3 regions of the Xenorhabdus littoralis genome follow, and region 3 is predicted to be linked to each of the others. Evidence: riboswitches for the same ligand, from Rfam matches in the RefSeq annotation. Region 3 holds a riboswitch; each other region holds the start of a gene.
What was found. A riboswitch is a leader RNA that binds a small molecule or an ion and turns the genes downstream of it on or off. The one in region 3 is predicted to bind thiamine pyrophosphate.
Positions count from the first base shown of each region.

Region 1: another riboswitch for thiamine pyrophosphate. It lies ahead of thiC (phosphomethylpyrimidine synthase ThiC); the one in region 3 lies ahead of thiB (thiamine ABC transporter substrate binding subunit).
Region 2: another riboswitch for thiamine pyrophosphate. It lies ahead of thiD (bifunctional hydroxymethylpyrimidine kinase/phosphomethylpyrimidine kinase); the one in region 3 lies ahead of thiB (thiamine ABC transporter substrate binding subunit).

Region 1 is NZ_VCDP01000027.1:18,551-21,763, forward strand. Features, by position in the region: gene FE394_RS08560 (FAD-dependent oxidoreductase) at 1-321, opposite strand, end outside; gene FE394_RS19900 (IS3 family transposase) at 1,015-1,152, opposite strand; TPP riboswitch at 1,264-1,388, shown strand; gene thiC (phosphomethylpyrimidine synthase ThiC) at 1,542-3,213, shown strand, end outside.
Region 2 is NZ_VCDP01000035.1:88,165-91,377, forward strand. Features, by position in the region: gene cspE (transcription antiterminator/RNA stability regulator CspE) at 777-986, shown strand; TPP riboswitch at 1,111-1,203, shown strand; gene thiD (bifunctional hydroxymethylpyrimidine kinase/phosphomethylpyrimidine kinase) at 1,248-2,045, shown strand; gene fbaB (class I fructose-bisphosphate aldolase) at 2,136-3,185, opposite strand.
Region 3 is NZ_VCDP01000050.1:47,215-50,427, forward strand. Features, by position in the region: gene thiP (thiamine/thiamine pyrophosphate ABC transporter permease ThiP) at 1-970, opposite strand, end outside; gene thiB (thiamine ABC transporter substrate binding subunit) at 946-1,959, opposite strand; TPP riboswitch at 2,061-2,165, opposite strand; gene rppH (RNA pyrophosphohydrolase) at 2,282-2,812, shown strand; gene ptsP (phosphoenolpyruvate--protein phosphotransferase) at 2,822-3,213, shown strand, end outside.

The sequences.
Region 1 (3,213 bases), on a different contig from region 3:
TTCGTAATTTTCAGTTTTATTGGCAAAAGTCTTCAGCTCGGCAACATCACGCCCCAAAGCAAGCACAAGAGTACCTGATAAGATAAGTGTATCAGTATGATTTGCCCACCAATCGATAGCATGTTGTCCTAATTTAACGACTGAAGGCGCAGCACTTTCACCTTCACACCATGGAGCCAACATACCGCCAGCCCACCAAGAACATGCTTTATCGCCTATCGTTGATCCGCGTTCAAGAATTCGAACATTTGCGCCTCTTGCCATGAACTCTGCCGCACAAGTCAGACCTGCAACACCAGCCCCTATGATTGTAATATGCATAGTTTCCCATTCCATTTATTAAAGAAAATGATGAACTGGGCCATGACCGAAGCCTATGTTCAAGTTGTCAGATTCTAAGATGGCCTGATGTAAGTAATCTTTTACCTTAGTTACCGCTTCAACTAGGTTGCTTCTAATTGTGTTGCCACGGAAATAATAAAGCTACCGAAACTCCAATTAAGAATGTATTTTCGGGGTACATCGTAATATCCTTAAAGTTCCAATTTCGGCAAGCAACTATCCTTTCAATTTTAATTCTGAGAGACATTTTAAAAAACACAACTGAAGTAAATAAAAAATATAACTGAAATAAATAAAAACAAATAGAAACAAACATAATTAACCGGATGTTTTCAATAACTATAGAATACTTGCCAATGTGACTTTTTACTTAAATAGAATTAGACTCTATAAATAGCTTTTCATAATAGTAATGAATTCAGGTAAATAAATATTCCATACACCACGGTGCACCATGCATACAATTTTTACATGTTATTTGGCGCTGTTATTTTTAGCGCCTTAGCGTACAGTAAATAGACATGACAATGACATAAATAAAACCATATGTATATGGAAATTACCTATATATTGAGTTAAGTCACAGTATTTATTTCTCTGGTCATAACTCCAAAGAAAAGAATAGTAATGAGTTCCTCATGAATGATCTGTCTTTGAAATTATCCCCCCCAATTACATCACTATTTTATATTCCACCGGAGCCAGATAACCTGGTGTTGAATGCTTATGATGGTGGTTGTAAAACACGTCGATATAATCTAATATCACATTCACCACCTGTTTTCTGCTACCAAAAATCTGGCTCCACATTAAAAACAAGGTGGACACTACATCAAAGACAGATCAGACAAAAGTCCCAAAAAATCCTTCGATTTTTATTGAGAGATTTATGTAGGAAAAATAGTTATACTCTGAGATGTTTTTTTCTTGTCGGAGTGCCTAGCGTTCAGCGTATATCACGATGGACACAGGCTGAGACCGTTTATTCGGGATCCGCAGAACCTGATCGGGCTAATACCCGCGAAGGGAACAAGAGTAATCAACTCGCTGCCAGTATCATCATATATCCGTTATGTTAATGTGATGTACAGATACCAACCAGCATCAACCATTACTCCCTGCGAGCTCCAGACAAGCAATTTTCTCAACGTAAGCCTGATCAACAATGACACAGGCGATAACACAGTCAGGAATTTGCTATGTCTAAGTCCAACAATATCGTTAGTTCCAATACCGTTATTACCGATACATCTATTTCAAACGCCATCATCCCAACGGCTGATATTTCGCCCAAGTCTCATCCGGCAAGGCCACGTAAGGCTCAGCGGGATGCAGCACAAGAATTTATCAACGCCGTTCAAGGCGTGACTTTTCCCAACTCAAAGCGCATTTACCTTGAAGGTTCACGTCAGGATATTCAAGTGCCGATGCGTGAGATCCAACTCTCTCCGACACTGGTTGGTGGCACAAAAGAGAATCCTCAATTTGAAGAAAATGAGCCGGTTCCCGTTTATGACACCTCCGGCCCTTATGGCGATCCGGCTTCCGTACTGGATGTACAAACGGGATTACATAATATTCGCCAACCTTGGATTGATGAACGCAATGATACCGAACCTGTTTCAGCCCTGAGTTCTGATTTCACTCAACAACGTCTGGCAGATGCAGGGCTGGATCACCTGCGCTTTCACCATCGCCCGCATCCACTGAAAGCCAGACAAGGTAAGCGTGTCACCCAATTACATTACGCGCGCCAAGGTATCATCACACCTGAAATGGAGTTTATCGCGCTGCGCGAAAATATGGGACGCGAACGTATCCGCAGTGAAGTGCTCCGCCAACAACATCCGGGACAAAATTTCGGGGCCAATTTACCGGAAAACATCACACCCGAATTTGTCCGTCAGGAAGTTGCGGCCGGTCGGGCGATTATTCCCGCTAACATTAACCATCCAGAATCCGAACCGATGATTATCGGCCGCAATTTCTTGGTAAAAGTGAATGCCAACATTGGTAACTCTTCCGTGACTTCGTCCATTGAAGAAGAGGTGGAAAAACTGATTTGGTCTACCCGTTGGGGCGCGGATACCGTCATGGATCTCTCTACCGGGCGCTACATCCACGAAACCCGCGAATGGATACTGCGCAATAGCCCGGTTCCTATCGGCACCGTCCCGATTTATCAGTCACTGGAAAAAGTCAACGGCATCGCAGAAAACCTGACATGGGAAATGTTCCGCGATACGTTACTGGAACAAGCCGAACAAGGTGTAGATTATTTCACCATCCATGCCGGTGTACTGCTGCGTTATGTCCCGATGACCGCCAAGCGTCTGACAGGCATTGTTTCCCGTGGTGGCTCAATTATGGCGAAGTGGTGCCTCTCCCATCATCAGGAAAATTTCCTCTACACTCACTTCCGCGAAATCTGTGAAATCTGTGCCGCCTATGACGTTTCCCTCTCTTTGGGTGATGGGCTACGTCCGGGGTCAATCCAAGATGCCAATGACGAAGCGCAGTTTTCTGAACTGTATACCCTCGGTGAGCTGACCAAAATCGCGTGGGAATACGATGTTCAGGTCATGATCGAAGGGCCGGGGCATATCCCGATGCAATTAATCCGCCGCAATATGACGGAAGAGCTGGAGCACTGCCACGAAGCCCCATTTTATACATTAGGGCCACTGACAACGGATATTGCTCCCGGTTATGACCATTTTACCTCCGGTATCGGAGCCGCCATGATTGGCTGGTTTGGTTGTGCCATGCTGTGTTATGTCACGCCCAAAGAACATCTTGGCCTGCCCAACAAGGAAGATGTAAAACAGGGTCTGATTACTTACAAAATCGCGGCACATGCGGCAGACCTTG
Region 2 (3,213 bases), on a different contig from region 3:
CCGGGGATCATACCCGGCTGATTGTTATAGTCTGTATTATCTTCATTAATCCGTTGAATCTTCTGCGGGAATGTCTGACATAGATCAGCATTTTTCAAGCATTTGCCATCAAACATCTATTATCAAACATCTAAGATATTTCATTATACTATTCTATTTTTTATTCACCGTAGGTGAAACGATTATTCAGTATGATTACGGGTAAATAAAAAATCATCTGGCCGGCCTCACGTTAATCTCATAACTATTCCCATTAACTATTCCTATAATATAGGTGTCATTATTATTAAAATATTATATTTGAACAATATTTAATAAATGATAAACAAAAAGTAAGCTTTTTATATTCAAAATGCTTATATTGTATGGTTTACAAGTCTTGAATAGAGTGAGTTGGAATATTATAGTTATGTAAAATGGATTTTGGATAACTATAACTCTCTATGTAATCCTTTAATAGGCGTAAGAAACAGAATTATATATTAAATCCATAGAAGATGTTTCTTCGGGTTAAAATTTTCTTTTTACATTAATTCATATTGTTATATACCGTAAATTGTATTGGATAATTTTAAATTGCAATGGATGTTAAGGAATTCAAATATGTGCGTTGGCTCCAGCGCCTGAAAAAAATGGCTTGCGCTTATATAAAGAGTATGTGATAAAACACATGGGTAAACGAAGTATTGTTCTGTTAATAAATAACAGAAATGAATACGGGTTTGTTTATTTTTATGCCAATCGGCGAATTAAGTGATTCAAAGGAAATTTTTGAAATGGCAAAAATCACTGGTACTGTGAAGTGGTTCAACGAGTCTAAAGGTTTTGGTTTTATTACTCCGGCTGATGGCAGCAAAGATGTATTTGTACATTTTTCTGCAATTATGAAAGATGGGTTTAAAACATTGTCTGAAGGCCAGCAAGTTGAGTTTGAAATTCAGGATGGTCCTAAAGGTCCGGCTGCTGCAAACGTTATGTCTGTATAGTAATAAATTTACTTTGGTTGGTGTTTGATTGCTGACTAAATATATTTATCGTTAGTTTTATTTTATTATCTGACGATAAACTATTGAAAATATCACTCTATTGGGATACTAATAGAGTGATTTTTATTTTGACTCGGGGCGTTCTTGATTGAACTGAGAAGTACCCGTATTACCTGATCTGGATAATGCCAGCGTAGGGAAGTCGTGGTATCTCTTTTTTCGATATCTGCTTTTCTTTGGCTGGTGGTAGGAATCACCTTCATGAGAATTAATTCATTAACTATCGCAGGCACAGATCCTAGCGGTGGTGCTGGTATTCAGGCCGATTTAAAAACCTTCTCTGCGCTTGGCGCTTACGGTACATCGGTCATAACCGCGTTGGTTGCCCAAAATACAATGGGTGTACAGTCAGTTTATAACATTGACCCCTCTTTTGTGTCTGCTCAGTTAGAGTCAGTGCTTTCAGATGTCAGAATAGATAGCGCCAAAATTGGTATGTTATCCAATGCTGCCAACATCGCTGTAGTTGCAGAATCATTGCATCGTTATCCTATCCCTCACATTGTATTGGATACTGTTATGGTAGCGAAGAGTGGTGATCCGTTGTTATTACCGGAAGCTATTACGGCAATGGTAGAACAGCTACTGCCAATTGTTTCTCTGGTTACGCCAAATTTGCCGGAAGCGGCGGCGATACTGCAATGTGATCCGGCTAAGACAGAAGATGAGATGCTACAGCAAGGGCGTGAATTACTCTCAATCGGATGTCAGTCAGTTTTATTAAAAGGCGGGCATTTGAGCGATGGAGAAAGCCCTGACTGGTTTTTTACCCCTGAAGGTGAGTGGCGTTTTACTGCTCCCAGAGTGAATACACATCATACCCACGGAACGGGCTGTACTTTATCTGCCGCACTTGCTGCATTGCGTCCTCGTTATTCCGATTGGCAAAGTACGGTTCCTGTAGCAAAAAAATACCTGCAAAATGCACTGACTCAGGCGGATACTCTAGAAGTGGGGCAGGGAATTGGGCCTGTACACCATTTTCATCAATGGTGGTGAATTAAGGAGTAAGGAGCGTTTGTTACCAGATAATGGGGATAGCCATATCCCCATTATGAAGTGTGAAGCATGAAAAGTTAAAAAATCCGGTTATGCGATGGTGATTTTTTTGTCCAGATACACATCCTGAACGGAGTTGATTAACTCAATACCTTCTTTCATTGACTTCTTGAACGCTTTACGACCAAGAATCAATCCCATTCCTCCGGCACGTTTATTAATGACAGCGGTGCGGACTGAATCACTCAAATCGTTGTCGCCAGAAGCGCCGCCAGAATTAATTAATCCAGCGCGCCCCATATAACAGTTAGCAAGTTGATAGCGAACTAAATCAATGGGGTGTTCAGTGGTCAAATGACTATAGACACGTTTGTCCGTATGGCCAAATCCGATGGCATTATAGCCTCCGTTGGTTTCAGCCATTTTTTGCTTAACGATATCGGCACCGATAGTTGCTGCAAGATGATTTGCCTGACCTGTTAAATCTGCGCTGGTGTGGTAATCAATCCCCTCTTTCTTGAAAGCTGAATTGCGCAGATAAGCCCATAACACAGTAACCATGCCTAACTCGTGAGCTCGTTCGAAAGCTGCTGAAATTTCTTCTATTTGACGGCGTGATTCGGGTGAACCGTAATAAATAGTTGCACCAACCGCAACGGCGCCCATTTCAAATGCTTGTTCGACGCTGGCATATAAAGTTTGGTCATATTGAGCCGGATAGGTCAAAGTTTCATTGTGATTGAGCTTCACCAAGAATGGGATCTTATGGGCATAACGACGAGAAACAGACGCCAGAACGCCGTAAGTTGAAGCAACACAGTTACAGCCCGCTTCAATAGCCAATTCAACAATATTTTTAGGATCAAAATAGAGGGGATTAGCGGCAAAAGAAGCGCTGGCGGAATGTTCAACACCTTGGTCTACCGGCAAAATTGAAAGATAACCTGTACCTGCCAGACGACCATGATTCAGCAAGGTTTGCATGGATCGCAGGACAGTATTGGGACGATTATTTTCGATCATCACTCTGTCGACAAAATCTGTACCGGGAAGGTAGATATTTTCACTTGGGATGGTACGGCATTGATGTTGCAATAAACTTTCTGCGTCTTTTCCTAACAAATTAGCGATATCAGTCATGATTAACTCCAGTTTGCAAAAGGCGCTA
Region 3 (3,213 bases):
GGCGTAAGACAGAAAAGAGACTGAAGTTCAGTCCATTGATAACCACTGCCAGCAGGGGAGGAAGTAAAAGCAGTAATGCTATGCCAATCAGCAGACTGTCAGATAGTTTTCTCAGCCATGAATCTTGTGGATTACGCCATTGTTGTTGATGACCATAACCCGCAGAAAATGAACCCTTGAGTTTTTGACTCAGCAATACTAATCCGAGGCAACAAAAAAGTTGGATTAAAGCGAGCAGAGCCGCGTGAGCAAGATCGTAGTCGTAACTGAGTGCTTGGTAAATGGCAAGTTCAATCGTGGTTGCTGCGGGCCCGCCACCTAATGCGAGTACAGTGGCAAAACTGGCAAAGCACAGCATAAAAATCAGTGCTCCGGTCGGCAAAATCTGGCGGCGCAGATAAGGCCATTCCACAAAACGAAAATGTTGCCACTCACTCATGCCTAGTTGGGCTGCGAGCTGTCGTTGTTCAATTGCAATATTTTCCAGAGATTGCAGCAATAATCGAGTTGCCATTGGCATATTGAAGAAAATATGTGCCAGCAGAATGCCTTGTAGCCCGTAAGGTGTAAAACGATACTCAATGCCTATCCACTGGCAGATATTTGCCAGCCAGCCCGTTTGACCATAGACGGTGAGAATACCAAACAGGGCGACCAAAACAGGGAGGATCAATGTCATGGCGCATAAACGCAGAAATAGTGTTCTCCCCGGAAAATGACGGCGATATAGTGCCCTTGCAAGGAAAATCGCAGGTGTTACGGAAAATACAGCAGATAAAAATGCTTGCCAGAAAGTGAACCGGATGACATGCCAGAGATAACTGTCATTTAACAATTCCAGCAAATCGCTTTCGGGCGCACTGAACCACAGCGCCCCGAAGGCTGAAAAAGCAACGATAATTAATAGGCCGGAGGCGATAGCCCCCGGCAGTAACCAACCCGCAATTAACGGCTTACAGCGCTTTGCCATGTACGAATCCATTTTGTACGGTGTTTTGCCACATCGTCTGCATTGAATTGCAGCGATTTCTCAGGTACAGGAAGTTGCTTGAAAACGTCAGGTAATGGAATATCAATCGCGGGATACATCCATTGAGTCGTCGGGATTACTTGCTGAAATGCGGGTGAAACCATGAAATTCATGAATTTCCCGGCCAATTCTGGCTGCTTGCTTGAGGCTAGCTGAGCGGCTACTTCAATCTGCACATAGTGACCCTCTTTGAATATCGCTGCGGCATAGTTATCTTTTTTCTCTGACATGATGTGATAACCCGGTGATGTGGTATAACTCAGCACCATATCGCCTTCACCTTTTAAAAACAGACCATAAGCTTCGCTCCAGCCCTTAGTGACGGTTAAGGTCTTTTTGGCAACTTTCTGCCATTCCTGCGCCGCCTTGTCCCCATAAAGATCCTGCATCCAGAGCAGTAACCCCAAGCCCGGAGTACTGGTGCGTGGATCTTGATAAATAATCTTCCAATTCTGGTGACTATTGATTAATTCATCCATACTTTTTGGAGGATGGGGTAAGGTGTTCTTATTGTAAATAAAGGCAAAATAACCGTAATCGTAAGGAATAAATGTCGTGTTGTTCCATACAATGGGTAATTTCAGTTTTGAAGTATCGATATTGCTTGGAGTGAACAATCCTGTTTGTTGAGCCGCCTGAATCAGGTTGTTATCTAAACCCAGTACGATATCTGCTGATGTTTTCTTGCCTTCCATTCTCAATCGGTTAAGCAGGGATACTCCATCTTCCAGAGCCACGAGTTTAAGTTCACAGCCACACTCTGCTTCAAAGGCTTTTTTGATGGCAGGCCCTGATCCCCATTCAGAGGCAAAGGAATCATAAGTATAAACGGTTAGTGTGGGCTTTGCCTGAGCGACCTGAGCAAAAACACAGACAGAAATTGATAGCGTACTGAAGGCAATAAAGCGGGAAAATAATTTCTTAAACACTTTGCTCTCCTGTAATTATAAATGTGAGTTATAAGTACGAGTTATTGGCAAATTGGCAAAGGATATGGAAAGTGCTAAATAAGAATTACTTATTTTATATCAATGATTAGCGTCCCAAATTCCTACGCCGGTATTAGCCGGTTCAGGTTCGACGGGTTTGTTCTCAGCCGCGCTGTTTCATAACAGCCGCACCCCGTTGAGATGGTGGTATTGTAGAGACTTAGGCTACGCCTGCAAAGTCTAATCATAGAGGTTTACCGCTTGAGATGAGTGTGAAACAATTAGCTATCTTTTTAAATCTGTTTTATCGAGAGGTAGTCTGGTGATCGATGATGATGGCTACCGCCCGAATGTAGGAATTGTAATTTGTAATCGCCAAGGGCAGGTTCTATGGGCCCGCCGTTATGGGCAGCATTCCTGGCAGTTTCCTCAAGGGGGCATCAATCAAGGGGAATCACCAGAGCAAGCGATGTATCGCGAGTTGTTCGAAGAGGTTGGTTTAAGTCGCAAAGATGTACGGGTTCTCGCTTCGACCCGGAGTTGGTTGCGTTACAAATTACCCAAGCGTTTGGTGCGTTGGGATACAAAGCCTGTTTGTATTGGGCAAAAGCAACGTTGGTTTTTATTGCAGTTGCTGTGTAATGAAGCAGATATTAATGTACAGCGCAGTAGTACGCCGGAGTTTGATGGCTGGCGTTGGGTAAGTTATTGGTATCCTGTCCGGCAGGTAGTTTCTTTTAAACGGGATGTGTACCGCCGCGTAATGAAAGAATTCTCTTCAATTGTCATGCCAATGCAGGAACCGGCTTCACAATTGCATTCACCTTATTTATATCGTCGCAGAAGAAGTTAGGTAACTGTTATGCTCATGCGCTTAAGGGAAATTGTCGAAAAGGTTGCTATGGCAACCAATTTATCTGAAGCGCTTGAGCTACTGGTCAATGAAACTTGCCTTGCAATGCACACGGATGTCTGCTCCATCTATCTGGCAGATCATCAGCGGCAGTGTTATTACCTGATGGCAACCAAAGGGTTGATCAAACCAAAATGGCGGTCTATCAGTCTGGCCTTTGGTGAGGGTGTTGTTGGTGAAGTAGGGCGATTATCCGAATTAATCAACCTCGCAGATGTTCGTGATCATCCCAGTTTTAAATATATCCCCCAAGTGAAAGAAGAAAACCTGAGAGCTTTTTTGGGTGTGCCGATTATTTATCGCCGCCAGTTACAGGGTGTATTAGTTGTTCAGCAACATGA